3 regions of the Bradyrhizobium sp. B124 genome follow, and region 2 is predicted to be linked to each of the others. Evidence: riboswitches for the same ligand, from Rfam matches in the RefSeq annotation. Region 2 holds a riboswitch; each other region holds the start of a gene.
The links. A riboswitch is a leader RNA that binds a small molecule or an ion and turns the genes downstream of it on or off. The one in region 2 is predicted to bind glycine.

Region 1: linked by a shared signal. The riboswitch ahead of AAFG13_RS36580 (D-amino acid dehydrogenase) and the one ahead of AAFG13_RS10150 (D-amino acid dehydrogenase) in region 2 are both predicted to bind glycine.
Region 3: linked by a shared signal. The riboswitch ahead of gcvT (glycine cleavage system aminomethyltransferase GcvT) and the one ahead of AAFG13_RS10150 (D-amino acid dehydrogenase) in region 2 are both predicted to bind glycine.

What each region holds. Positions count from the first base shown of each region.
Region 1 is NZ_CP152413.1:7,715,265-7,725,087, forward strand. It holds gene ehuB (ectoine/hydroxyectoine ABC transporter substrate-binding protein EhuB) at 1-743, shown strand, start outside; gene AAFG13_RS36560 (Xaa-Pro peptidase family protein) at 760-2,016, shown strand; gene AAFG13_RS36565 (hypothetical protein) at 2,272-2,988, shown strand; gene AAFG13_RS36570 (amino acid ABC transporter ATP-binding protein) at 3,623-4,399, opposite strand; gene AAFG13_RS36575 (pyridoxal-phosphate dependent enzyme) at 4,412-5,653, opposite strand; glycine riboswitch at 6,043-6,142, shown strand; gene AAFG13_RS36580 (D-amino acid dehydrogenase) at 6,276-7,532, shown strand; gene AAFG13_RS36585 (short-chain fatty acyl-CoA regulator family protein) at 7,707-9,143, opposite strand; gene AAFG13_RS36590 (MmgE/PrpD family protein) at 9,259-9,823, shown strand, end outside.
Region 2 is NZ_CP152413.1:2,105,161-2,114,983, forward strand. It holds gene AAFG13_RS10140 (ABC transporter substrate-binding protein) at 1-750, opposite strand, end outside; gene AAFG13_RS10145 (M20/M25/M40 family metallo-hydrolase) at 1,020-2,150, shown strand; glycine riboswitch at 2,243-2,348, shown strand; glycine riboswitch at 2,352-2,467, shown strand; gene AAFG13_RS10150 (D-amino acid dehydrogenase) at 2,533-3,840, shown strand; gene AAFG13_RS10155 (ArgE/DapE family deacylase) at 3,967-5,283, shown strand; gene AAFG13_RS10160 (ABC transporter permease) at 5,547-6,488, shown strand; gene AAFG13_RS10165 (ABC transporter permease) at 6,492-7,379, shown strand; gene AAFG13_RS10170 (ABC transporter ATP-binding protein) at 7,534-9,183, shown strand; gene AAFG13_RS10175 (M81 family metallopeptidase) at 9,424-9,823, shown strand, end outside.
Region 3 is NZ_CP152413.1:2,262,569-2,272,391, forward strand. It holds gene alaS (alanine--tRNA ligase) at 1-2,146, opposite strand, end outside; glycine riboswitch at 2,350-2,438, shown strand; gene gcvT (glycine cleavage system aminomethyltransferase GcvT) at 2,584-3,729, shown strand; gene gcvH (glycine cleavage system protein GcvH) at 3,750-4,115, shown strand; gene gcvP (aminomethyl-transferring glycine dehydrogenase) at 4,138-7,011, shown strand; gene AAFG13_RS10955 (thioesterase family protein) at 7,192-7,623, shown strand; gene AAFG13_RS10960 (hypothetical protein) at 7,656-8,105, opposite strand; gene AAFG13_RS10965 (hypothetical protein) at 8,145-8,696, opposite strand; gene recA (recombinase RecA) at 8,786-9,823, opposite strand, start outside.

The DNA.
Region 1 (9,823 bases), 3.6 Mb from region 2:
TCCATAATGTCTGGCCATGGGGCATCGTTAACGATCACGGAAGTGCCTCCGGCATACACCCCGACGTCCTCAAAGCAGTCACCGAACAGCTCGGCGTCAAAAAGGTCGAGTTCGTCGTGATGGATTTCGGCGCACTTATTCCGAGCCTGCAAGCGAGAAGAATCGATGCCGTGGCTTCAGGCATGAACATTACGCCGCCACGATGCCAGCAGGTGACATTCTCCGACCCCTTCATGATTTCTGGGGATGCTGTACTCGTAAGGAAAGGGAATCCACTCAATATACACAGCTATCAAGACATTGCGCAAAACTCGAGGATAAGAGTGGGGGACATGCGAGGTGCGTCGACTACTCCCAATGCACTCGCTGCGGGCGTATCCAAAGATCAGATTCAGCTGTTCCCAGACGCTTCAGCGGAAGTGGCGGCGCTACTTTCTGGCCGCCTGGACGCGCTCCTCTTCGCCACCGGATCCGCTCTTGGCATTTTGCGCGACCCCAACGTTAAAGGTATTGAACGCGCAATGCCCTTCCAAGGGCTGGTGCAAAACGGCAAAGAGCAGGTCGCCTACGCTGGCATCGCTTTTCGAAAGGAGGATTCGGATTTCGTGGCTCTATTCAATAAAGCGCTGGCACAGAAAAAGGCCGACGGTACCGTTGCAGGAATTCTCGCCCAATACGGTTTCTCAAGCCTGAAGGATAATGTCCCGAATGGGATCACCGCAATGACGGTATGTGGCGATTGATACGCTTGTCAGCGACATGGAAAAGGCTTCTCGCATGAAGAACGTATTCAAAGATGACCGCAAGCGGGCGTATCTAAATCCAGAAGGGGCGGACCGTGCGCTTGTAAGTCCCATCTCGGATGACGTGCTAGACCGCGCGAGACGCTATCGCATCGCAAGAACGCGGCAACACATGCAAGAGGATAACCTCGGAGCGGTTCTCCTCTACGATCCGGTCAATCTACGGTATGTGTTTGACTCGTCGAACATGGCCATCTGGTGTATGCATAATCCGACGCGCTATGGACTCGTTATTGCCGGCGGTCCGGCAATTCTATTCGACAGAGAGAAGCACCTTTTCAAAGGTCTCCCCGGTATCGACGAGGTGAGGCTCAATCAATCCTGGACGTATTTCGTCTCGGCGGAGCATCAAGCCGAACACGTCGAGGCTTGGGCAGATCAGATCGTCTCATTGCTTTCAGACCATAAGTCCAACATGCGCGTTGGCGTGGATCATCTTGATCCTCGTGGCACCTGGGCGCTTCAGAAACGTGGCGTTACGATTTCCGACGCGCAACGCACGATCGAGAGAGCTAGGTCGATCAAATCGAGCGACGAACTCACGCTAATGCGCTGGACGATTCGCGTCTGCGAGGCAGGGATGGCTCGCATGTATGAGGAGTCTATTCCGGGCAAAACGGAGCGAGAAATCTGGGCGCAGTTACATTTCGAGAACGCGCGATCGGGTGGAGAATGGCTAGAAACAAAACTTCTGAGCTCGGGGGCAAAAACTAACCCTTGGTGGACAGAATGCTCGGACCGTGTTGTCTCGGAGGGGGAAATGATCGCCTTCGATACAGACATGATCGGTCCATACGGCTACATAGCGGATTTATCGCGTTCCTGGACTTGCGGACATACGCGCATGAATCCTACACAGCGCCGCATATACTGCGCTGCTGTCGAGCAAATTGAACACAACATGGCCCTCATTCGGCCCGGCGTGGAGTTTAGGGAATTCAATGAGAAATCGTGGCACGTTCCCGAACGCTATCTGCCATACCGCTATTCAGTGGCGCTCCACGGATCGGGAATGGCGGATGAATGGCCGCTGGTACCGCTTCACGCTGACTGGGGGATTGGCCGGGAGGGCATGTTTGAAGAGAACATGGTCGTCAATGTGGAAAGTCTAATTGCGGAAGAAGGGTCTGAAAGCGTAAAGTTAGAGACGCAAGTAGTTGTGACAAAACACGGCGCAGAGCGGCTCGACTCATTCCCGTGGGAAATTATCTAGGCGCGGACCTTTAAAAGGGGCGTCTTTCAAACACGATTGAGGTTTTCTATTCCGACGGACTCCGGAGAGGCCGCGCTCTGCAAACGTTACCCCAGTTCGAGGACTTCACGCTGTCGATCAAGTCAGCTGATGTAGCCACCCGTAAGGATACCAGACTCCAGCATGTCCCAACAGCCAGCGCCGTCGGAAAGCAGGATTTGGAGCGATGTTCCGTACGATCTCGATCGAGGCTTTGGGTCGAGAGCGCACATCGGAATGGTTGTCATTTCAAATGACCAGTCGCTCTCGCACGAAGCGCGGGCGATGCTGAACATTCCAGGAGTGGCGCTATACGAAAGCCGCGTGCCAGCGTCGCGCGAGCGCAACCAGGCCGTGACTCTCGATGGAATGAAGAAGCAGGCTGAGAGCATCGACGAGTCACTTCGCCAGATCAACACAATGCGTTCGTCCGACGTCGTCGCGCTGGGATGCACTTCTGCTGCAATGGCGATTGGGCCCACGGAGCTGGAGCTTCGTATTCATAAGGTGCATCCGGGGGCATGTGTAACGAACCCTTTTACGGCCATCCTCTCGGCTCTTCGGGCACTTCGCTCGGTGCGCGTGGGCTATGTGTCGCCATATCCCCGCGAATTGGCTGAGCAGATGATCGGCGAGATCGAAGCCGCGGGCTTCCGCGTGCCAAAAGCCAGTACGTTTCACAATGCGGATGGCTTTATTGCCGATGACGCGCCCTTCATTTCCCCAGCCAGCATTTCCAATGCGGTTCGAAAAATCGCTGATGAAGCCGAGGTTGACACAATTGTGGTAGCCTGCACGCAGATGCGCGCTGCAGCCATTATCGATGAGCTCGAGCGTGTCACGGGAAAATCAATCATCTCGTCTAATCAGGCTCTGTGTTGGCATGCCCTGCGATTGGCGAAATGCCAAGATATTATACCCGGGTGGGGCCGCCTGCTTGAAACCGTGGCGTGATCGCACCGGATTTCGCAAGGGGCTGTCGGCCGGTGTCCGCACCGCAAAGAGCCGGGACAGAGCGCCGGGGGAAGAAGAAGCATTCGCGCGGGAGACCCAGGTGCTCTCCCGTTGCCCTGTTCACCGCATCAGGCATAAGCTTCCAAACAACTAGGTCGTGGGAGGAGCGCTTCTGGCCATCTGAACGTTTTGCCGAACTCTGGAACGCAAAAAGGCCTGTCGTTCGGTATAGAACGTGCAAAATTCCTTAGCCAACAACGTTCAAAGAACGGCTTGCGAGAGGAAAAAGCTGGCGACGCGGTTGAAAGTCCGCGCCGGAGGTTGCTGCTTTCCTGGATCATCTTCGATGGAATCCAAAAGGGCCGACACCGAGAAAACTGATCACGCGGCATCGTTTCTTGCGGAGATCTTCGAGGGAAGGCGGCCGCAAGTTTTCTCTGAGGAGCGGTCTACCGTTGAGATCGTGTTCGCCAGTTTGACGCACGAAGCGCGCGCCGGCAGCGGCGGACAAGTCCCCCAAGATTGCTTCGGCCTCTACCGCGTCGTGTGCGCCGATATGATCCGCCAAGATCGCGACGTGTTTAGCGGACACGAATACATCACTTGCACACGCCGCGCGGCCGAACCGATGTGCTCAGTGCAGGAGTTGGCCCAGGAAAAGCTTCGTGCGCTCCTGCTGGGGATTCCTGAAGAACTCGTCCGGGGCGTTCACTTCAACGATTTGACCGCCATCCATGAAGATCACACGATCGGCGACCTGGCGGGCGAAGCCCATCTCGTGGGTCACGCAGAGCATGGTCATTCCTTCGTTGGCAAGGCCGACCATGGTGTCGAGCACTTCCTTTACCATTTCGGGGTCGAGCGCAGAGGTCGGCTCGTCGAACAGCATGATCTTCGGGTTCATGCAGAGGGCGCGTGCGATGGCGACCCGCTGCTGTTGTCCGCCGGAGAGCTGGCCCGGATACTTGTGGGCTTGCTCCGGAATCTTCACGGTGCGCAAGTAGTTCATCGCGATCTCTTCCGCATCCTTCCTGGGAATCCGTTTCGCCCAGACCGGCGCGAGCGTGCAATTTTGCAGGATCGTAAGGTGTGGAAACAGATTGAAGTGTTGAAATACCATGCCGACCTCGCGGCGGATCTCATGGATCTTCTTGAGGTCGCCGGTAAGCTCCGTGCCGTTGACGATAATCTGCCCCTTCTGATGCACCTCGAGCCTGTTGATGCAACGGATCATAGTGGACTTGCCCGAGCCAGATGGCCCACAGATGACGATTTTCTCGCCTCGGCGAACGTCCAGGTTGATGTCGCGCAGCACGTGAAATTCGCCGTACCACTTGTTGACACCACTCAAATTGACAGCAGCCTGCGTCACAGGGGGCTCGCGAATATCATCTTTTGTCTGCGTCAGCATCGGCGGAGCCCGCTATTGTGCATTTGGACCAGGATCATAGGAGTAGACGTCCTTCAAATAGGAGCGGGCCTCATCCATCGTCGAGCAAACCCGCTGAACGGTCTGCCAGTCAATAGGGTCCTTCGTTCCGCTTGATGTGCCAATGACCACCACATCTTTGTTCCTGAAGCTCAGGGAGATGAAGTCGACAGCAGCCAGCGCGGCCGAGCTGGAAAGCTCCTGCCAAAGACCCATGCGGGCGTACTTGGCTTGGGCGTTCAATGCTTCCTCATCAGTGACCCGCAATGCTGCGCCCTTGGACTTCGAAATTGCCCAGACACCCCGGTAGCTGCTCACGGTGCAGGCAATCGAAGCCAACCTGCTGTCCGCAGCGGGGACGGCCGCCATCGGCAGCCCGTTTTCCAGCGCAGTTGCCAGCGGAGCCAGTCCCGCAGGCTCGGCCGAGAATGCTTGGGGCAAATCACCCGCAAGGCCGAGCTCGACCAGCTCTTGAAACCCCTTCACGATCCCGAACAGCAACTCGGCGTAACCTGTCGGAACGACTACGGCTGCCGGCGCTCGCCCGAGCTGATCAAACAGCTCATATGCGATCGTCTTGTACCCTTCGGGCCCGAAAGAATGACCGGTATGGTAGCGTGTCGAATTGCTGGTTGGATGAAAGCCAAGCTCGGATACAAACTTGCCGAGTATCTCGAATTTGCAGTCTGCCCTGACCGGAACTGCATATGCCCCGTAAGCATTCAACGCAGCGAAATAGCTCTTACTGAATCGCTCCGGGACGAGTATGATGCAGGAGAGACCTGCCTTGGCTGCATAAGCCGCGGTTGAGATGCCATGGTTGCCAGTCGATGCAGCAACGATGCCGCGCGCGCCACAAATTTTGGCGGCGCTCACCACACACAGGTTCAGCCTGTCCTTATGACTGAAGGTCGGATTTCTACTCTCGTCCTTAAGGTAAACGTTGGCCTGACCGGCCTGGCCCGGAATTTCGATCAGAGGCGTTCCTCCCTCGCCAAGACTTAGCTCGTCGAGAACGGGAGGCAGCAAACTACGCCAGCGAAGCATTCCTCGGCCGGGCTCCGCCGAAAGGAAGCTTCGGTCTAGGCGAAAGTATTCAAACCCGATCTCCAGCGGATACTGATAGGAGGCGTCTGCGCTCTCGACGCCCCGCACCTTGGGCGGGAATAGCGGAAACGTGCTCCGATCGGGTCCCATTGAGACCTGAGCATTAGCGAGAGATTTTTCCAGGGCCATTGCCTCAACGTCGCTCCCGTTCACTGGTCGCCCGAAACGAGCGATGTTTCTGTTGTAGACATACTAGGTATACCTTAGTGAGCAGCGAACGACAAGCTGACATGTTGCGCTGGTTGTGAGCACGCAGTGAGCGCGGGCACCGGTCTGGTGCTCGGGGGGCGCCTGGGAATGCCTCTTGCGCGAACAGCCGGAAGGCTGATTGTCTTCTCTTCAGCTCGCCACATACACGCAGTTTTGCCGGATCTATTCCAGCGCCGCGTGCCCGCTGGCATAACTCCGCCTTCCGCAAGAACGCCAACGGAGGGGTCAACGCCGATGGTGTAGTACCAGCGCACAGCGAACGGATCTTTGCAAACATATTGACATACCGGGTATACTTTAATAGTTTGAGGTCCAACGCGGGAGAGATCGCGGCCGGCTTCTGGCCGACGCGACGCCGACGGAGCAACGGCCCCGGAAACTCTCAGGCAAAAGAACCGCTAAAACTTCGACTCTGAAAAGCAGGGCAACAGTCCTGCGCCGATGGTGAAAGTCGCCGTACGGATAAACGGCTGCGATGAAGCTCTCAGGCCAATGACAGAGGGGGTGCCAGATGACCCGCGCATCGCGGGCAGGAGCACCTATGACCGATTCTCACTGTGGCCGTATTGCCGTCATCGGCGCGGGGGTCACCGGAGTAACCACAGCCTATAATTTGCTCAAGCGGGGGTGCAAGGTAACGATCTTCGACCGGCAGCCTTATGCGGCGATGGAAACGTCCTTCGCCAATGGTGGCCAGCTTTCAGCCTCGAACGCCGAGGTTTGGAATAGTTGGGCGACAGTGCTCAAGGGTATCAAGTGGATGTTCACGCCCGGCGCGCCGCTTCTGGTCAACCCAAAGCCGTCGTGGCACAAGCTCTCCTGGATGACCCAGTTCGTCGCCTCGATCCCAAAATACGAAGAGAATACTGTTACAACGGTGCGATTAGCGATCGAGTCGCGCGACCACCTGAGGCGGATGGCCCGAGACGAGGACATCGACTTCGATTGCGAGAACCGTGGCATCTTGCACCTCTATCACAGCAAGGCGGAATTCGAAGCCGCTGCACGGGTTTCGGCGTTACTCGCCAAGGGAGGGCTCGAGCGGCATGCAGTGACACCTGAAGAGATCCGTTCGATAGAGCCGGCTCTGCGGGGGACATTCTATGGCGGTTTCTACACCGCTTCCGATTTCACGGGCGACATCCACAAGTTTACAACTGGTCTGGCCCGTGCCTGTGCTCGCCTCGGCGCGACCTTGAACTTCTCCACCGATGTGCTGTCGGTCGTGTTGGACGAAGGCAAGGGCGTGCGAGTGAATTGGAGATCGACCGAAAGCCAGGACCCTGATACCCAGGTGACGCGGTTCGACAGCATCGTTGTTTGCGGCGGGGTCGGCTCTCGCCGTATCGCCGCCAATCTTGGTGATCGGGTAAATGTCTATCCCGTGAAGGGATATTCAATCACCGTGCACCTTCCCGAGGGCTCGGATCAGCGGGCTGCGCCGTGGACAAGTCTGCTGGATGACCGCGCAAAGATCGTGACCAGCCGCCTTGGCTCCGCGCGCTTCCGCGTCGCCGGCACCGCGGAGTTCAACGGCATCAACAAGGATATAAGGGCGGCGCGCATTGAGCCATTGATTGAATGGTGCCGCACGCACTTCCCTGGCATGAGCACCCGAAACGTTGTGCCTTGGGCAGGCCTGCGGCCGATGATGCCGGACATGCTCCCGCACGTCATGAGAGGCCGCGATCCGCGCGTGTTTTACAACACCGGCCATGGACATCTTGGCTGGACGCTTTCGGCCGTGACAGCTGTTGCTGTTGCTGCTCTGGTCACAGCGCGGGGCAACGCCGGTTAGGGCTGCCGGCATTGCTGACGCGGCCCCGCTGCAAGGCGCAGTCGGTCGCCAAGGAGACCCTGATGAGCCGCAATGGTCCCGAATGGTCGGGAGGCCGCTGCAATCTCAATGCCAAGCCTCGGCGCGCCAGCTCATCTCTAGTGCTGGCTCGCCAATGGGGTCGCCAGCCGAGGTTTAACGTTGACGCATCCTCGTCTCGATCCGATACGGCACCACCCCCCGCTCGGCCGTGCCGACGTCCAGAGGCCGGCCAATCGGTGGCAGAGCGCGATGGCGGCAATCGGTGCGCTCGCACGCGCGGCAGCCCGGCCCGATCGGATCGGCAGCCTCGATGTCTTCCAGGTCGAGCCCTTTCGAGTAGACGACCTGGTTGGCATACGCGATCTCACAACCCAATCCGACCGCGACCGCGCGCGGGCGGCTTAGATAAGAGCCGCCGGACAGGCTCACCGTGCGTGCGAGGCACAGGTAGGTTGTCGCATCGGCCGTGGCAGCGAGTTGAACCAGAATGCGGCCGGGTTGAGAGAATGACTGATGCACGTTCCACAATGGGCAGGGGCCACCGAAGCGGGCGAATTGAAAGCGAGTTGCGCTGCTTCGCTTCAACACATTGCCTGCGATATCGATTTTCAGGAAGTAGAACGGGATTCCCGGTGAAGTTCTGCGCTGCAATGTGCTCAGTCGATGACACACCTGCTCGAAACTGGTTCCGAAACGTCTTTGCAGCCGCTCAATGTCGTATCGCGCCTCGCGCGCGTTGCTGAGAAAGGTCTCGTACGGCATCACCAGTGCGCCAGCAAAGTAGTTGGCGAGGGCGACGCGAGCAAGTGCGGCTGCCTCTTCGTTGCTCAGGCCGGCCTGTCGAACCTGGCGATCGATCGTATCTCGCTGCTCCAGCAATCCGATTACGTGTGCGACCCAGAACAAGCGACTTTCTGATGGTGCGTCCTTGGACAGAAACAGCGTTCGTGCATTGCGATCCAGCCTCCAGATCATTCCGCTGTCGAGTGCTTCCGGTGCGTGCTCGATCCTGATCCGGTAGGCATCACGCAGATACTTGAGAAGATCGTCCCCGTGGTTCTCCGGTCGGAAATGCTTCGCAGCGGCCAGTCTTTCCGCGGCACGATCCAGCACATCGAAGTGATTCCGCTTCGACTGCACCCAGTCGCGGACTTCGTCGTAGGGAAACCGGCTCGCGGCGCCGCCTCCCTCCTGTGCAATACTCGTCTGAAGTGCACGGTGTTCCTCCTCCAAGGCGAGATACGATCGGTAGAGATGGAGAAACCGACGGGCGACCTCGGGGGCAACGCGAACGGCCGCGCTCGATTCGTCGGCGGAAACCGCTGTTCCGAACAACGGATCGCTTGCGCTTTCGCGCAGCTCGCCCGCCATGCGCAGATCCTCGTCATCCGCGAAGTAGCCCGTTTCGAGATTGAACAACTGGGTCAGCGCCAGCAGCAGTCGTCGCGTAATCGGCCTTTGGTCCGCTTCGATCTGGCTGAGATAACCCGGTGAGATGCTGATTGCCTGGGCCAAGGCCGCTTGCGTCATGCCACGCTGCTCCCGCAGGCGCCGCAGCCGGTCCCCCGCGAAGATCTTGAGCTGCTTCATGGGTTTGCAGAATTTACAAAATGAGCGCGATGATCAGCTAGAACGTGCATGTTTGCCACTCCTCGACAGAAGCGCCGTTTGCTAAATTTGCATAAATTCAGCCGAGGTGCAAAGTATGAAGCAGCACGACGTTCATGTTCACCCTTCGCGCGCCAGCCTGCCGAGGACCGGTCAACTGGCCTGGAAGATCGCCGAAGTGGCAGCCGATCACGTTGCGGTGGAGCGCGCGGTCGTGGAAATGATCGGAAACCGGATTATCGACAATGCTGCGGTCGCGGCTGCATCGTTAAAGCGACGGCCAGTCGTGAGCGCGCGAGCGCAAGCTGTGGCGCATCGCTACGCGCCCGGTGCGACATTGTATGGGTTCTCCCCCGAGCATCGCGTTTCACCGGAATGGGCTGCCTGGGCTAATGGTGTGGCGGTTCGGGAACTCGACTTCCATGACACGTTCCTGGCCGCAGACTATTCTCATCCGGGCGACAACATTCCGCCGATTCTTGCAGTTGCGCAGCACTGCGGTCGCTCCGGCGCCGATCTCATTCGAGGCATCGCTGCCGCTTACGAGATCCACGTGGATCTCGTGAAGGGTATCTGTCTCCACGAACACAAAATCGATCACATTGCCCATCTCGGACCATCCGCGGCAGCCGGCATTGGCGCATTGCTCAACCTTTCACCTG
Region 2 (9,823 bases):
CTGCGCGTCGGCCATCGTGACCCACTCGACGCGGTCAACCTTCACGACCTTGCCGCCCGCGGTCCAGCTCGCCGGCTCCTTGCGCGGCACGTAGTCGTTGTTCTTGACATAGACCGCCTTCACGCCCGGCTGGAATTCGGCCTGGACGAACTTGAACGGGCCCGAACCGATCTGCTCCGGGATCGGCTTGTCCGGCGGGGTTTCGGCCAGCCGCTTCGGCATCATGAAGGCAACGCGCGACGACGGCTTGCCGATCGAATCCAGCACCAGGCCGTAGGGCTCCTTCAGCTTCAGCGTGATCGTCTTCGCGTCGGTGGCCTCTAAGCTCGCCGTGAAATCCATCAGCTTCTGGCCCATGCCGTCGACCTTGGCCCAGCGCTTCAGCGAAGCGACGCAGTCTTCCGCGGTCACCGGCGTTCCGTCGTGCCACTTCAGGCCATCGCGCAGCGTGAATGTGTAAGTGAGCTTGTCGTCAGACACCTTCCAGTCGGCCATCTGCGGCTGGATCTTGAAGTTGGAGTCGGTCGCGACCAGCGTGTCGTAGACCATGTAGCCATGGTCTCGCGTGATATAGGCCGTGGTCAGGATCGGATCGATGACGCGCAGATCCGAATGCATCACCGCGGTGATGGTCTTGCCCGCGGCCATCGCCTGCGGCGCAAAGGACAATTCCTGCGGCGCGAACGACAGCGCGAGCGCCGTCAACGCAGCCGCTAGCGTGCGGTGCTTCCAACGCGAGATAGGGAACATGCAATTTCTCCTGACGTGTAACTGGTCAAAGCCGGCTTATTCGTTATGCATGCGGTTCGTTATTTAGGCGAACTAACATGCTGTATGGCTTGTGAAATCGAGACTTGCATCAAGCGCAATGCGCGTCAATCGGTTTCCGGCAGGATCGAACGTATACGAACGAATGAACCGCTGGTGCAGCGCATTTGACTTTACAAACTCGTCTTCCGAGCTTTTCGTACGGCACGCGAACGCGTATCGGCGCGCACAAACAACAAGAGAGAAAAGACATGAACCCCGCCAATCTTCCTTTTGATTCCGAAGCGATGCTGCAGGGGCTGCGCAGCTGGGTGGAATGCGAGAGCCCGACATGGGATGCGGCCGCAGTCGAGCGCATGCTCGACCTCGCCGCGCGCGAGATGGCGGTGATGGGTGCGACGATCGAACGCATCGCGGGACGCCAGGGCTTCGCCGGCTGCGTCCGCGCCCGTTTTCCCCATCCGAAACAAGGCCAGCCCGGCATCCTGATTGCCGGTCATGTGGACACCGTGCACCCGGTCGGCACCATCGAAAAGCTGGCGTGGCGACGCGAAGGCAACAAGTGCTTCGGGCCCGGTATCTTCGACATGAAGGGCGGCAACTATCTGTCGATCGAGGCGATCCGGCAGTTGGCGCGCGCGTCCTTTACGACGCCGCTGCCGATAACGGTGCTGTTCACGCCCGATGAAGAGGTCGGCACGCCGTCGACGCGCGACATCATCGAGGCCGAAGCCGCGCGCAACAAATACGTGCTGGTGCCCGAGCCCGGTCGGCCGAACAACGGCGTCGTCACCGGCCGCTACGCAATCGCACGCTTCAATCTGGAAGCTGTCGGCAAGCCAAGCCATGCCGGCGCGACACTCTCCTCGGGCCGTTCCGCGATCCGCGAAATGGCCCGGCAAATCATTGCCATCGACGGCATGACCACCGAAGACTGCACCTTCTCGGTCGGCATCGTGCATGGCGGGCAATGGGTCAATTGCGTCGCAACGACCTGCACCGGCGAAGCGCTCAGCATGGCCAAGCGCCAGGCCGATCTCGACCGCGGCGTCGAGCGCATGCTGGCGCTGTCGGGCACCGCCAACGACGTGACCTTCAAGGTGACGCGCGGCGTCACCCGCCCGGTGTGGGAGCCGGATGCCGGCACCATGGCGCTCTATGAAAAGGCCAAGGGCCTTGCAGCGGCGATGGGCCTCGATCTGCCGCACGGCAGCGCCGGTGGCGGATCGGACGGCAACTTCACCGGTGCGATGGGCATCCCGACCCTCGACGGCCTCGGCGTTCGCGGCGCCGATGCACATACGCTCAACGAACATATCGAAGTCGAGAGCCTCGCCGAGCGCGGCCGCCTGATGGCGGCACTGCTGGCGACGCTGGACTGACATCGATTTGCACTGCACAACACGTTGGCACTGTCGGACCGAAATTTAGCCTTGTCCAATTTTAAGGCTTCGCCTACGGTCCGGCCGTCCAACGCGACGATGCGGGAGAGATCGAAGCCACAACATTCATGTTGTTGCTTCGGCGCCGACGGAGCAACCGCCCCGGAAACTCTCAGGCAAAAGGACTGTATCGTCAGGACGATCTGGAGAGAGACGAACATGGCCGCACATCAAGGGCCGTGACGTCCACCGAAGGGGATAGTCTGCCATCGGGCCCAGGCCCGATGCGGATCAAGCTCTCAGGTACCGTGACAGATGGGGCGCCGACGCCGGTTTCACCGGTGGTTCGGCGACTCTAACCCACGGGAGCCTGAAGACCACTATGCCTCACATCGCAATCATTGGCGCCGGCATCACCGGCGTGACGACGGCCTATGCCCTGCTCGAACGCGGTTACCGGGTGACTGTCCTCGACAGGCATCGCTACGCCGCGATGGAAACCTCATTCGCCAACGGCGGACAGCTTTCCGCCAGCAATGCGGAGGTGTGGAACAGCGCCGCGACCATCCTCAAGGGGTTGCGCTGGATGCTTCGAAGCGACGCGCCGCTCTTGATGAATCCGAAGCCGAGCTGGCACAAATATTCCTGGATCGGCGAGTTCGTCGGCCACATCGGCCGCTATCGCACCAACACCATCGAGACCACGCGGCTCGCAATCGAAGCGCGCAAGCATCTGTTCTCGATCGCCCAGCGCGAGAACATCGCCTTCGATCTCGAACGCCGCGGCATCCTGCACGTCTATCACGACAAGGCCGGATTCGAGGCGGGCCTGCGCGTCAACACGCTGCTGCAACAGGGCGGGCTCGACCGCCGGCCGGTGACGGCGGACGAAATCCGCAGCATCGAACCCGCGCTGCAGACGACCTGCTATGGCGGCTTCTTCACGCCGTCGGACGCGACCGGCGATATCCACAAGTTCACGCGCGGGCTCGCCGACGCCTGCATCCGCCGCGGTGCGAGCTTCGTCCATGAAGCCGATGTCGATGCGATCGCGCGCGGCGACGACGGCTTCCGCATCGGCTGGAACGAAGCCGCTTCGCACGATGCTGGCGTCGCGACGCGACATGAGTTGCAGGCGGACGGCATCGTCATTTGCGCTGGCGTCGCGAGCCGCCACTTCGCAGGCCTGCTCAACGACCGCGTCAACGTCTATCCGGTGAAGGGCTATTCGATCACCGTGCAGCTCGATGCGCCGCAAAGCCGGGACGCTGCGCCAACCGTCAGCCTGCTCGATGAGGCGGCGAAAATCGTCACCAGCCGGCTCGGCGCGGACCGCTTCCGCGTCGCCGGCACGGCCGAGTTCAACGGCTTCAACCGCGACATCCGCGCCGACCGCATCCAGCCGCTGGTGGACTGGGTGCGGCAGCATTTTCCCGGCATCGACACGTCGAGGGTCGTGCCGTGGGCGGGCCTGCGCCCGATGATGCCGAACATGATGCCGGCGGTGCGCGCCGGACGGTTTCCGGGCGTGTTCTACAACACCGGCCACGGTCATCTCGGCTGGACGCTGTCGGCTGCGACGGCGCAGATGGTGGCAGGCGCGATCGATGACTGGCGCGACCTCGACACGCCTTCAATGGTGCCGTCGCAGGTCGATGTGACCGAGACCGCCCGCGCAGCTTTCCCCTAATTATCCGGCCGACGAGGAAGAATATGAGCGTATTTGCGTGTGGCCAAGTCGGAATTCGCTGAGAAACACCGCATGACAACGACTAGCGTCACATTGGGGAAAAGCGCTTCAGCGCGGGAGGGGACAATGCGCATTGGGGTGGCGGACACGCACGAGACGTTGACCAAGCCGGATCAGATTGCCGCAGAGCTGTGCGCGGCCGTCGATCGAAACTTCGACGATCAGATCGCGTTCCTGTCGCGCATGGTGCAGTTCCGCAGCTTGCGCGGACAGGAAGCGCCGCAACAACGTTGGCTGGCCGAGCAATTCGCAAAGCGCCGCTACGACGTCGATACGTTCAGTCTTGCGGACGTCAACCTGATGAGTCATCCGAAGGCTGCACCGATGGACGGCATCGATCTTGCCGGATCGCAGCAGGTCGTTGCGACGCTCGACAGCACAGGCAGCGGACGCAGCCTGATCCTGCAAGGTCATATCGACGTGGTGCCGGAGGGGCCCGCCGATCTTTGGGAACAACCGCCGTTCTCGGGCGCCGTGCACGACGGCTGGATGTTCGGGCGCGGCGCGCAAGACATGAAGGCCGGTGTCTCGGCAATGATCTTCGCGCTCGATGCTTTCAGAGACGCCGGCTATGCCCCGGGCGGACGCGTCCATCTGCAAACCGTGACCGAGGAAGAGAGCACCGGCAACGGCGCGCTGTCGACCTTGATGCGCGGCTATCGCGCCGACGCCTGCCTGATTCCCGAACCGACCGGACACACGCTCACGCGCGCCCAGGTCGGCGCCGTCTGGTTTCGACTGCGCGTCCGCGGCACGCCGGTGCATGTCGCCTATTCGGAAGCCGGTACGAGCGCCATCCTGTCGGCGATGCATCTGGTGCGCGCATTCCAGGATTACACCAGGGCGCTCAATGCCCGGGCGCTCGACAACAGCTGGTTCCGCAGCGTCAAGAATCCGATCAAGTTCAACGTCGGGATCATCAAGGGCGGCGATTGGGCCAGTTCGACCGCGGCCTGGTGCGAACTGGATTGCCGGCTTGGTCTCTTGCCGGGCGAAACACCCCAGCAGGCGATGCGCGGCATCGAGGAATGCCTGACGGAGGCGCACAAGGCCGACGACTTCCTGTCCGATAATCCGGCCGAGCTCGTGTGGAGCGGTTTTCAGGCAGACGCAGCGGTGTGCGAGCCTGGCAGCGAAGCGGAAGCAGCCCTGTCGGCAGCACATCATTCCATCTTCCAGGCTCCGATGCAGGAGCGCCTGTCCACCGCCGTCAACGACACCCGCTACTATTGCGTCGACTACGGCATCCCTGCCCTTTGCTATGGTCCGTACGGTATCGGCCCGCATGCGTTCAACGAACGTGTCGAGCTCGACAGCCTTCGCAAGACAACGCAGAGCATCGCACTGTTCGTCGCCAATTGGTGCGGCGTGGTGAAAGCGTGAATGGACTTGCCGTTTCAGGTCGGTGGCACATGGCGACATGTGCAATTCGAAATAGCAACTTCAGACCAAAGGAGGCCGCCAACGGCCTGAACCGCGCCTTGATATGACGTCTCCATTGGCACAGTATTTGCCTGCAAATTCATCACGTTCGCGCTAGTCTTGAGACAAGACGCAGAAGCGCATGAGACACATCACGGGGACACCATGAGTATGATGCGGCCCAGCCTTCGCTTCGCACCATCTGACGGCAGGAGATAGCAGCGATGATCGGCTATCTCCTCCGCCGCATCCTCGCCGCCATTCCCGTGATGGGCGTGGTGGCTCTGTTCGTGTTCCTGTTGCTGCGGCTGACGCCGGGCGACCCGGCCGCCATTCTCGCCGGCGACAATGCGACGCCGGAACAGCTCGACCGCATCCGCACCTCGCTTGGTCTCAACGAGCCGATCTACATCCAGTTTTATACCTGGGTCGCCAAGCTGCTGCACGGCGACCTCGGCGTCTCCCTGATCTCGAACAAGCCGATCCTCGAGATGATCGGCCCGCGCCTCGAGCCTTCGATTTCGGTCGCGCTGGCCACCATCGTCCTGTCGATCCTGGTGGCGGTGCCGCTCGGCGTGATCGCGGCGTGGAAGCACGGCACCTGGATCGATCGCTGCGTGATGGGGCTTTCGGTGCTCGGCTTCTCGGTGCCGGTGTTCGTGATCGGCTATGTGCTGATCCAGGTGTTTGCGATCGATCTGCGCTGGGTGCCGGTGCAGGGCTTCAAGAGCATCTCGGCCGGCTTCGGTCCGTTCTTCGAGCGCATCATCCTGCCGACCTGCACGCTCTCCTTCATCTATGTCGCGTTGATCGCACGCATGACACGGGCCTCGATGCTCGATGTGCTGGGTGAGGATTACGTGCGCACCGCGCGGGCCAAGGGCATCGGCGAGACCGGTGTGCTGCTGCGCCATGCGCTGCGCAACGCCGCGGTTCCGGTCATCACCGTGATCGGTTCCGGTTTCGCGCTGCTGATCTCGGGCGTGGTCGTCACCGAGAGCGTGTTCAACCTGCCCGGCATCGGCCGCCTCACCGTCGATGCGGTGCTGGCGCGCGACTATCCGGTGATCCAGGCCATGATCCTTTTGACATCGGGTATCTATGTCGCGGTCAATCTCTTGATCGACCTCGCTTACACCCTGCTCGATCCTCGTATCCGGTACTGAGCAATGGCGATCGAAACCCTTCCCGAATCCTCCATCCCCGTCACCCGGCCGTTCCGCGTCAAGTTCGGCTTCCTCGCGTCGACGCCGATCATCGCGGTTGCAACGATCTGCCTCGTCCTGATCATCCTGATGGCGATCTTCGCGCCGCTGCTCGCGCCGCACGATCCGCTGTTGCTGACGCCATCGCAGCGGCTGAAGCCGTCGAGCGCGCAATACCTGCTCGGCACCGACGCCTATGGACGCGACCTGCTGTCGCGCGTCATCTATGGCGCACGGATCTCGCTGTTGATCGGGCTCGGCGCCGCCGTCTGCTCGATCGCCATCGGGCTCCTGATCGGCCTCGTCGCCGGCTTCTTCCGCTGGGTCGATGCGGTGATGATGCGCGTGATGGACGGCTTGATGGCGATCCCCGCTATCCTGCTCGCGATCGCCGTGGTGTCGCTGTCCGGCGCCAGCATCTGGACCGTGATGGTCGCGATCACCATCCCCGAGATCCCGCGCGTGGCGCGGCTGGTGCGCTCGGTGGTGCTGACCGCGCGCGAGGAGCCCTATGTCGAGGCCGCGATCTCGCTCGGCTCGAGCCTGCCGAAGATCATGTGGCGGCATTTGATGCCGAACACGATCGCGCCGCTGATCGTGCAAGGCACTTACGTCTGCGCATCCGCGATCCTGACCGAGGCGATCCTGTCGTTCCTCGGCGCCGGCATCTCGCCGGAAACGCCGACCTGGGGCAACATCATGGCCGAGGGCCGTGCCTATTTCCAGGTCAAGCCGTCGCTGATCTTCTGGCCGGGGCTGCTGCTCTCGATCGCCATTCTCAGCGTCAACCTGATCGGCGACGCCGCGCGCGACGCGCTCGATCCCCGCATGAAACAGCGTGAGGGCAAGTGACGGCTTCAATACCAATTGAAGCCGTCATTCCGGGATGGTGCGTTAGCACCAGACCCGGAATCTCGAGATTCCGGGTTCGATGCCTCGCATCGCCCCGGAATGACGCAAGACGAAATCTGTCGCTATCACTCGCAACGCCGGTGGAACCAGCCTGATGACCAACGTCGTCCTCGACATCAACAATCTCGTCGTCGGTCTCGGCCGCAAGGCGGACGCGCACCGCATCATCGACGACCTGTCGCTGCAGGTGCGCGAGGGCGAGACGCTCTGCCTTGTCGGCGAAAGCGGCTCGGGCAAGTCGGTGACCTCTTTGACCACGATGGGCCTGCTGCAGAAGGGCACGCTGGTGCCGTCCGGCGGCAGCGTCAAACTGGTCGGCGAGGAACTGCTCACCGCGACCGACCGGCGGCTGCGCCAGCTGCGCGCGACGCGGATGGCGATGATCTTCCAGGAGCCAATGACCGCGCTCAATCCGGTGGTGCCAGTCGGCCGCCAGATCGACGAGGTGCTGCGCGCCCATACCGATCTCGACTCCCGCGCGCGGCGTCAGAAGATCCTGGCGATGATGGAGCATGTGCGGCTGCCCGATGTGGAGCGCATCTTCTCCTCCTACCCTCACCGCCTCTCGGGCGGACAGCGCCAGCGCATCATGATCGCGATGGCGCTGGTGCTGGAACCAAAGCTCCTGATCGCGGACGAGCCGACCACCGCGCTCGACGTCACCACCCAGAAGCAGATCCTCACGCTAATCCGCGACCTGCAACGCGACCACGGCACGGCGGTTCTGTTCATCACCCACGACATGGGCGTGGTGGCCGAGATCGCCGACCGCGTCGCGGTGATGCGGCACGGCCGGCTGGTCGAGACCGGCCAGCTGCAAGATGTGCTGCGCAACCCGACGATGGAATATACCCGCAACCTGCTGTCCGCGGTGCCGAGCCTCGTGCCGCGCGCGCCGCGGCCGGAGACGAAGGAGCCGGTGGTGCTGGAAGCCAACGAACTCAGCAAGGTCTACCGGGAGCGGTCGCTGTACGGCAAAGCCCGCGAGGTCGCCGCCGCCAGCAACGTCACCCTCACCCTGCGCAAGGGCCGTACGCTCGGCATCGTCGGCGAAAGCGGTTCCGGCAAGTCGACGGTCGCACGCTGCATCGTCCGCCTGATCGATCCGACCTCGGGCGGGGTGCGGCTCGCCGGCCGCGAGATCTCCGACCTGTCGCGCAGGCTGTTGCAGCCGCATCGCCAGAAGATCCAGATCATCTTCCAGGACCCCTACCGCTCGCTCAATCCGCGCGTCACCGTCGGCGAGAGCATCGCGGAAGGCCCGGTCAACTACGGCATGCCGCGCAAGGATGCGCTGGCGCGGGCCCGCGAGCTGCTTGAGCTCGTCCATCTGCCGCCCGACGCGATTTCGCGCTATCCGCACCAGTTCTCCGGCGGTCAGCGCCAGCGCATCGCGATCGCGCGCGCGCTGGCGCTCGATCCCGACGTGCTGGTGGCGGATGAGGCGGTGTCCGCGCTCGACGTCTCGGTGCAGGCGCAGGTTCTCAATCTGCTCGACGAAATCCAGCGGCGGCTCGGCATCGCGCTGTTGTTCATCACGCACGATCTGCGCGTCGCCGCACAGATCTGCGACGACGTCGCCGTGATGCAACATGGCCGCGTCGTGGAACAGGGACCGGCGGCCGAGGTGCTGACCAATCCGCAACAGGCCTACACCCGTGCGCTGCTCGAAGCAGCACCGGGGCGCGGGTGGGATTTTGCGAATTTCCGCCCGGTTTCGGAAGGCCTCGTGGCAACGGCCTAGGTCTTTAGACTTAACCTGACGACGTACCTTTGGGCCTTTCAATACGCCCATAGGGCATGCAAATCCGGAGGTGCTCCCCGGCTTGCGCTTGGCGCGACGACACGCTTAACGTCGCGCGCTAGGGCATGGCCTGGAAGGTGGACGCCGGTCTTCCCGAAAGAACACGCTCAAACCAACGAGATCGTGGCGCGAACCGTTCCGTTCGCATCGTGATCGAAGAAACGTATCGAGACCAACTTGATGACCCGCATTGCCGTTGGCGGCTTCCTGCACGAGACCAACACCTTCGCACCGACGAAGGCAACCTATGACGACTTCGTGCACGGCGGCGGCTGGCCGTCGATGACGCATGGCAGCGACGTGCTCAGGGTGATGCGCAAGATCAATGCCGGCCTCGCCGGCTTTGTCGAGGCGGCGGAAGCCAACGGCTGGGAGCTCGCTCCGACTGTTGCGGCCGGCGCGACTCCATCGGCCCATGTCACGAAAGATGCCTTCGAGCGGATCGTCAGGGAGATTGTCGACGGCATTGCCGCTGCGGGGCCGATTGATGGCGTCTATCTCGACCTGCACGGCGCCATGGTGACCGAGCACTATGACGACGGCGAGGGCGAGATCCTCGCCCGCGTGCGCAAGGTGGTCG
Region 3 (9,823 bases), 160 kb from region 2:
TGCGCGCATGATGTCCGGTCAGCGCCTCGATGCGGCGGACGCCGGAGGCGACCGCGCTCTCGCTGGTCACCGAAATCAGGCCGATGTCGCCGGTGCGGCGGACGTGGGTGCCGCCGCAGAGCTCGACCGACCAGCCGAGCGCGTTCTGGCCGTGCTCGCGGGCGCTCTTGCCCATCGAGACGACGCGAACCTCGTCGCCATACTTCTCGCCGAACAGTGCGCGCGCACCGGCCTCGCGGGCGTCGTCGACACCCATGACGCGGGTCGTCACCTCGTCATTCTCGAGCACGACGTCGTTGGCGATGTCCTCGACCCGGGCGAGCTCTTCCGGCGTGATCGGCTTCGGATGCACGAAATCGAAGCGCAGGCGATCGGGCGCGACCAGCGAGCCGCGCTGCGCGATGTGATCGCCGAGCACCTGGCGCAGCGCCTCATGCAGCAGATGCGTCGCCGAGTGGTTGGCGCGGATCGACGAACGCCTGGCGTGGTCGACCTCGAGCTGCAGGGCGGTGCCGACGTTCAGCGTGCCCTGCTCCACCGTGCCGACATGCACGAACAGGTCGCCGGCCTTCTTCTGCATGTCGGTGACGCGGAATTTGACGCCCTCGCCCGTGAGGATGCCGACGTCGCCGACCTGACCACCGGACTCGGCATAGAACGGCGTCTGGTTCAGCACGATCGCGCCGCTCTCGCCGGCCTCGAGGCCGTCGACCTCGGCGCCGTCCTTGACCAGCGCCGTCACCACGCCTTCCGCGCTCTCGGTCTCATAGCCAAGGAATTCGGTTGCGCCGAGCTTCTCGCGCAGCGGGAACCAGATGGTCTCGGTCGCCGCCTCGCCAGAGCCTGCCCAGGAAGCGCGCGCCTTCTCGCGCTGGCGGTTCATCGCATCGGTGAACGATGCCTGGTCCACGCTGATGCCGCGCGACTTCAGCGCGTCCTGTGTCAGGTCCAACGGGAAGCCATAAGTGTCGTACAGCGTGAACGCGGTGTCGCCGTCGAACATGTCGCCCTTCTTGAGGCCGGCGCTCTTCTCATCGAGGATCGACAGGCCGCGCACCAGCGTCTTGCGGAAGCGGGTCTCTTCCAGCTGCAGCGTCTCCTCGATCAGCTTCTCCGCGCGCACCAGGTCCGGATAGGCCTGGCCCATCTCGCGGACCAGCGCCCAGACCAGGCGATGCATCAGCGGCTCGCTCGCGCCCAAGAGCTGTGCGTGACGCATCGCGCGGCGCATGATCCGGCGCAGCACATAGCCGCGGCCCTCGTTCGACGGCAGTACGCCGTCGGCGATCAGGAACGCCGAGGAGCGCAGATGGTCGGCCATCACCCGATACGACGCCACGTTCTGCTCGTTCGGCCCATGGCCGAGGGCCGATGCGGCCGCATCGATCAGATGGCGGAACAGATCGGTCTCGAACACGCTCTCGACGCCCTGCAGGATGCAGGCCATGCGCTCCAGCCCCATGCCGGTGTCGATCGAGGGACGCGGCAGCGCCACGCGCTCTTCCTTCGTCACCTGCTCGTACTGCATGAACACCAGGTTCCAGAATTCGAGGAAGCGATCACCGTCCTCCTCCGGGCTGCCCGGAGGTCCGCCCCAGATGTGCTCGCCGCGATCGATGAAGATCTCGGAGCACGGACCGCACGGGCCGGTATCGCCCATCGCCCAGAAATTGTCTGAAGTCGGGATGCGGATGATGCGGTCATCCGAGAACCCTGCGATCTTCTTCCAGTAGCCGGCCGCCTCGTCGTCGGTGTGGTAGACGGTGACGAGAAGCTTGTCCTTCTTCAGCCCGAAATCCTTGGTGATCAGATTCCACGCGAGCTCGATCGCGCGCTCTTTGAAGTAGTCGCCGAACGAGAAGTTGCCGAGCATCTCGAAGAAAGTGAGATGGCGCGCGGTGTAGCCGACATTGTCGAGGTCGTTATGCTTGCCGCCGGCGCGCACGCACTTCTGCGACGTCGTGGCGCGCTGATAGCTGCGCTTCTCGACACCGGTGAAGACGTTCTTGAACTGCACCATGCCGGCATTGGTGAACATCAAGGTCGGGTCGTTGCGCGGAACCAGCGGCGACGACGCCACGATCTCGTGGCCGTTCTCCTTGAAGAAGTTCAGAAATGTCGACCTGATGTCGTTGACGCTGCTCATGTTCATCCAATCGGAAAAAGGGGCCGGCCAGCCGCAAAAAGGCGTCATTTTCCGGCCGAACGCTTTTAGACATTGCCAGCTGCGGTGTCCAGAAACTGTGCAGGCGGATCATGGGCTTGCCGCGGCAGCACAAAGCCCCATTGGATAGTTGCTGCAGCTGCGTTGACAGTCTTGGTGGCGCCGTGTTTTCTACCTACCTGTTACTAGTCACGTCGGGAGAGACCGGCCTTACCGCCGGCGCCGAAGGAGCAACCGCCCCGGAAACTCTCAGGCAAAAGGACCGCGTGACGTCTAACATCTGGAAAGAGGCGCTGGGGTTGGTTCTCCCCGATGCGTCCGCCGACGGGATAATACTCTCAGGCACAGCGACAGATGGGGCTTTCTGCAGGTTTCTCAAGGGGAAATAGGTCCCCTGCGGGAACCGCGAGGGCCCTGTGATGTCTGCGCGCGAAACCTCCCCGCTGAAACAGACCCCGCTGCACGCGCTGCATCTGGCACGTGGGGCCAAGATGGTGCCGTTCGCCGGCTACGACATGCCGGTGCAATACACGGCCGGCGTGCTGAAGGAGCATCTCCACACCCGCAAGGAAGCCGGCCTGTTCGACGTGTCCCACATGGGACAGCTCGTGCTGAAGGCCAAATCCGGCAAGGTCGGCGACGCGGCGCTCGCGCTGGAAAAACTGGTGCCGCAGGACATCGTCAGCATCGCGCCGGGACGGCAGCGCTACGCGCAATTCACCAACGACGACGGCGGCCTGCTCGACGATCTGATGGTGGCGAATTTCGGCGATCACCTGTTCCTGGTGGTCAACGCCGCCTGCAAGGCCGAGGACGAGGCGCATCTGCGGGCGCATCTCTCCGATGCCTGCGAGATCGTGTCGCTGGCCGACCGCGCGCTGATCGCGCTGCAGGGGCCGAAAGCCGAATCGGCGCTGGCGAAACTCTGTCCAGATGTCAGTTCGATGAAATTCATGGACGCAGGTCCGCGCCGCCTCAGTGACATCGACTGCTTCGTCTCGCGCTCCGGCTATACCGGCGAGGACGGTTTTGAGATTTCCGTGCCTGCAGACAAGGCGGAAGCCCTGGTCAGTGCGCTATTGGACAATCCCGACGTGCTGCCGATCGGGCTCGGCGCCCGCGACAGCCTGCGGCTCGAGGCCGGGCTTTGCCTCTATGGCCACGATATCGACACCACGACGACGCCGGTCGAAGGCGCGCTGGAATGGTCGGTGCAGAAGATTCGCCGCAGCGGCGGCGCCCGCGCCGGCGGTTTTCCGGGCGCCGACAAGATTCTCGCGCAATTCGCCGACGGCGCCGCTCGCCGCCGCGTCGGCCTGAAGCCCGACGGCCGCGCGCCGGTGCGCGAAGGCGCTGCCCTGTTCGCCGATCCGACCTCGACCGAGCCAATCGGCAAGGTGACCTCGGGCGGCTTTGGCCCAAGCCTCAATGCGCCGGTTGCGATGGGCTATCTGCCCACCACGCTCTCCGCCGTCGGCACCACGGTTTTCGCCGAAGTGCGCGGCCAGCGGCTGCCGCTCAAGGTCGCCGCCACGCCCTTCGTTCCCAATACCTACAAACGCTAAACGCCAAAGGATCTATCCCCATGACGACGCTGTACACGTCCGACCACGAATGGCTCCGCATCGAGGGCGACGTCGCCACGATCGGCATCACCGATTACGCGCAGTCACAGCTCGGCGACGTCGTGTTCGTCGAGCTGCCTAAGGTCGGCCGCAGCCTGAAGAAGGCCGAGGCCGCCGCGGTTGTCGAATCCGTCAAGGCAGCCTCCGACGTCTACGCGCCGATCACCGGCGAAGTGATCGAGGTCAACGAGGCGCTCGCGGCCGAGCCCGCGCTGGTCAATTCGGATGCCGGCGGCAAGGCCTGGTTCTTCAAGCTGAAGATTGCCGACAAGGGCGAACTCGGCGGCCTGATGGATGAGGCCGCCTACGCCGCGCACACCGCCTGAGGATCACCCCAAGGATTAGCCCATGAACGCGCCCTTCAAGCCGATCAACGAAGCCGCCACCGATTTCGTCCGCCGACACATCGGACCATCCCCGCGCGACATCAACGCGATGTTGGAGACGGTCGGCGCCGCGAGCCTGCAGGCGCTGATGAATGAGACGCTGCCGGCGTCGATCCTTCAGAAGGCGCCGCTCGATCTCGGCCGGGCGCTGAGCGAAACCGAAGCGCTCGCGCATATGAGCGAGCTCGCCGCGCAGAACCAGGTGTTCACCTCGCTGATCGGCCAGGGCTATTCCGGCACCATCCTGCCCGCGGTGATCCAGCGCAACATCCTGGAGAACCCGGCCTGGTACACCGCCTATACGCCGTATCAGCCGGAGATCAGCCAGGGCCGGCTCGAGGCCCTCTTCAATTTCCAGACCATGATCTGCGATCTCACCGGGCTCGACGTCGCCAACGCCTCGCTGCTCGACGAGGCGACCGCGGCCGCCGAAGCGATGGCGCTCGCGGAACGCCACTCGCAGGTGAAGGCAAAGGTGTTTTTCGTCGACAAGGAGGTGCATCCGCAGACGCTGGCGGTGATGCGCACGCGCGCCGCCCCATTGGGTTGGGCACTGGTGGTCGGCGATCCCCTGACCGAGCTCGACAAGGCCGACGTGCTCGGCGCGCTGCTGCAATATCCCGGCACGACAGGCGCAGTGCGCGACCTCCGGCCGGCGATCGCATCGCTGCGCGCCAAGGGCGCGCTTGCGATCGTCGCCGCGGACCTGCTGTCGCTGGCTTTGCTGACCTCGCCCGGCGAGCTCGGTGCGGACATCGCAATCGGCTCGGCGCAGCGCTTCGGCGTGCCGATGGGTTATGGCGGACCGCACGCCGCCTACATGGCGGTGCGCGACACGCTGAAGCGCTCGCTGCCCGGCCGCATCGTCGGCCTTTCGGTGGATTCGCGCGGTGCACCGGCCTATCGCCTCGCGCTGCAGACCCGCGAGCAGCATATCCGCCGCGAGAAGGCGACCTCCAACATCTGCACCGCGCAGGTGTTGCTCGCCGTGATCGCCTCGATGTATGCGGTGTATCACGGCCCCGAAGGCCTGACCCATATCGCACGCGGCGTGCATCGCCGCGCCACCGTGCTCGCCGCGGGCCTGCGCAAGCTCGGCTTTGCGCCGACCAGCGAGGCGTTCTTCGACACAGTAACCGTCGAGGTCGGAGCGAAGCAGATCGAGATCGTCTCCCGCGCGCTGACGGAGCGGATCAATCTGCGGATCGGTGCGACCACGCTCGGCATCGCGCTCGACGAGACCACGACGCCGGAGACCGTCGAGGCGGTGTGGCGCGTGTTCGGCGGCAAGCTCAGCTTTGCCGAGATCGAGGCGGCCGCGCGCGAGGCGCTGCCGAAGGAGCTGCGCCGCACCAGCGCATTCCTCACCCACCCGGTGTTCAACACCCACCGTTCGGAGACCGAGCTGCTGCGCTACATGCGCAAACTCAGTGATCGCGATCTCGCGCTCGACCGCGCGATGATTCCGCTCGGCTCCTGCACGATGAAGCTCAACGCCACCACCGAGATGATCCCGCTGACCTGGCCGGCGTTCGGCAATCTGCATCCGTTCGCGCCGGCGGATCAGGCCAAGGGCTATCACGCGCTGTTCAAGCGGCTGGAGCAGTGGCTGTGCGACATCACCGGCTATGACGCGATCTCGCTGCAGCCGAATTCCGGCGCACAGGGCGAATATGCCGGGCTGCTGGCGATCCGGGGTTATCATCTCGCCCGCGGCGAGCCGCACCGCAAGGTGTGCCTGATCCCCTCCTCCGCGCACGGCACCAATCCGGCGTCGGCCGCGATGGTCGGCATGGACGTCGTGGTGGTCGCGTGCGACGCGCGCGGCGATGTCGATGTCAATGATCTCCGTGCCAAGGCGGAGAAGCATTCCGCCAATCTCGCCGCGGTCATGATCACCTATCCGTCGACCCACGGCGTGTTCGAGGAGCATATCAGCGAGATCTGCGACATCGTGCATGCGCATGGCGGCCAGGTCTATCTCGACGGTGCCAACATGAACGCGCAGGTCGGGCTGTCGCGGCCCGGCGATTACGGCGCTGATGTCAGCCATCTCAATCTGCACAAGACCTTCTGCATCCCACATGGCGGCGGCGGCCCCGGCATGGGCCCGATCGGTGTGAAGGCGCATCTTGCGCCCTATCTCCCGGGTCATCCCGCAACCGACGGCGCGACCGCACACGCCATCGGCCCGGTGTCGGCCGCGCCGTTCGGCTCGGCGTCGATCCTGACCATCTCCTACATCTACATCCTGATGATGGGCGGCGAAGGGCTCACGCGCGCCACCGAGGTTGCGATCCTCAATGCCAACTACATCGCCGCACGGCTGCAGCCGCACTTCCCGGTGCTGTATCGCAACGAGCGCGGCCGCGTCGCGCATGAGTGCATCGTCGACCCGCGGGCGCTGAAGACGACCAGCGGCGTCACCGTGGACGACATCGCCAAGCGGCTGATCGACTACGGCTTCCACGCGCCGACCATGAGCTTCCCGGTAGCGGGCACGCTGATGATCGAACCGACGGAATCGGAATCGAAGTTCGAGATCGACCGCTTCTGCGACGCCATGATCGCGATCCGGGGCGAGATCGCGGAGATCGAGAAGGGCCGCTGGAAGGTCGAGGCGTCGCCGCTGCGCCACGCGCCGCACACCGTCCACGACATCGCCGACGATGCCTGGAACCGGGCCTACAGCCGCGCCGAGGGCTGCTTCCCGGCCGGCGTGTCGCGCTCCGACAAATACTGGAGCCCGGTCGGCCGCGTCGACAATGTCTATGGCGACCGCAATCTGGTGTGCTCGTGCCCGCCGATCGAGGATTACGCGCAGGCGGCGGAGTAAGGCGGCCATTGCTCTGGCCACTATTGTAGGATGGGTAGAGCGCAGCGAAACCCATCAATTGCATCCGGACTGTGAAGTGATGGGTTTCGCTTCGCTCTACCCATCCTACGATCCGGCCACCATAACGTCCCCGCTGGCGGCGGACGAACGATAAGAAGCAGCGCCGCGGCAGGAGGAAACATGCGCGAGCAATTCTGGTTTCATTTCCCGTTCCGCGTCCGCTATTCCGAGGTTGACGCGCAGGCCGTGGTGTTCAACGCGCACTACCTGACCTACTTCGACACCGCGATAACAGAGTATTTCCGCGCGCTCGGTTACGACTATCTCGGCGAGGTCGCGCGGACCGGCATCGACTTTCACACCGTGAAATCAGTCGTCGAGTACAAGGCGCCGATCCGGTTCGACGAGGACATCGAGGTCTGCGTGCGGGTCGCCAAGATCGGCCGTTCCTCGATCGTGCTTACCCTCGAGATCTTCGCCAAGGGCTCCGACGACCTGCGCGCCACCGGCGAGATCATCTGGGTCGCCACCGACCAGAAGACCCATCAATCGGTCGCCGTGACGGAAGACTTGCGCGCGCTGATTGCGAGCCGGGAAAAGGCGCTGGCGTAACGCGGCGCCTACCGGCGTCACGCGATCAAGCCTTACGGCGCGACCAAGGTGCGGCTCTCGGAGTCCCAGCGCCACAGCCGCTCGTTGGTCAGCTCGGTGCCGCCCCACCAGCGATGGATCGGGTTGTGCTGGCTGAAATCGCCGGAGCCCGCGACGATTGCCCTGCCGAGGCCGGTCAGCGCGAGCCGGCTCCGCTTGTAGCGTTGGTGACGTTCCGGGTCCTCGTGCATGTCGAGATCGAACGGCCCGTCATCGGGGCCGGAGATGGCAGGCATTGGACAGTGAGCCAGCCCGTCCAGCAAGACCCCCGTTTCCCAATAACCGAACGTCCGCCGACGATTGGGTTTCTCGTGCCCGGGAAACAGATCGTACGGATGGACCTGTCCCGCTGACAGCAGCTCCAGCATTCGCATTTCCGTTGCGCCGAGCGCGGAGCTACGCCCGAGAAGTTCTTCCAGCAGCGCGACGACTGAGCTGCGCAATTGCGGAAGTGCTCCTGGATCCTGAGTCAACAGATTGAACTAGGCTTCCGGTGTTGACGCACCCCAAGCCGCCCACGCAGCGCCGGCGACTTCGAGATGATGCCCGCGGACGGGAGCGAGGCGCAGCTGCCAAGCGGCCAATTCGGCCGGCTGTCGCTCGCCGATGATGTGATCGGTCTGCAGCATCGCAAGCCTGGACGTGACGCTCGCATGCGGGCGCAGGTAATCCAGCAGCCAGATCAATTGCAGTTGTGAGTTCGGATCGGGATCGACCCAAAGATCGACGGCGTCGAAGCGCTCGTAAAATTCGACCAATCCAAGACCCTGACGATGCGCGTCCTCAAGCAATCTGCCGGTAAGATTGTCCAGCCAGTGTGCCCCGGCGCGGTGCGAAGCCGCGCGCGGCGAGAGCAAGGCATCCAGTTCGCTTGATGGCGGCAATTTTCCGCACACGAACCGCAGCTCGACGCCAACAACGCAATCGGCGAGCCGTGCGGCCTTCAGGGCGCCAGCGCCGCTATCAGTGAATGTGAGGATAAGCCGGGTCATAACGGGTCGTTCATTCCGCAACAGGTGGCCCAACAGCATCACGGACGGCACAAAACCAAACGGACGCCGAAGACGTCGGCAACTCAACGTCCTCAGCGCCCGCTTGCAGCGAAATGATTGAGCCTTGAGGCTTACTCCTCGGCGGGCTCTTCGCCCTCGGCGTCGCGCTCGGGCGTACCGGCAAGGATCTGCTCGGCGATCAGGCCGGAGTTCTGGCGGATCGCAGCTTCGATCTTGGCGGTGATGTCGGGATTCGCCTTCAGGAACGCCTTGGAGTTCTCGCGGCCCTGGCCGAGCCGCTGGCTGTCATAGGAGAACCAGGCGCCGGACTTCTCGACGATGCCGGCCTTGACGCCGAGGTCGAGGATCTCGCCCATCTTGGAGACGCCCTCGCCGTACATGATGTCGAACTCGACCTGCTTGAACGGCGGTGCCAGCTTGTTCTTCACCACCTTGACGCGGGTGGTGTTGCCGACCACCTCGTCGCGCTCCTTGATCGCGCCGATGCGGCGGATGTCGAGGCGGACCGAAGCATAGAATTTCAGCGCATTGCCGCCGGTCGTGGTCTCCGGCGAGCCGTACATCACGCCGATCTTCATGCGGATCTGGTTGATGAAGATCACCATGGTGTGGGACTTGTTGATCGAGGCGGTGAGCTTGCGCAGCGCCTGGCTCATCAAGCGCGCCTGCAGGCCCGGCAGCGCATCGCCCATCTCGCCCTCGAGCTCGGCCTTCGGCACCAGGGCCGCAACCGAATCGATCACCAGCACGTCGACCGCACCGGAGCGCACCAGCGTGTCGCAGATCTCCAGCGCCTGCTCGCCGGTGTCGGGCTGCGAGATCAGGAGCTCGTCGATGTTGACGCCGAGCTTGCGCGCATAGACCGGGTCGAGCGCGTGTTCGGCGTCGATGAAGGCGCAGATGCCGCCCTTCTTCTGGCCTTCCGCCACGGTGTGCAGCGCCAGCGTGGTCTTGCCCGACGATTCCGGCCCGTAGATCTCGACGACACGTCCCTTCGGCAGACCGCCGACGCCGAGCGCTATGTCGAGCCCCAGCGATCCCGAGGACACCGTCTCGACATCCATCGAACGGTCGTTCTTGCCGAGCTTCATCACCGAGCCCTTGCCGAACTGACGCTCGATCTGGGAGAGCGCGGCTGAGAGGGCCTT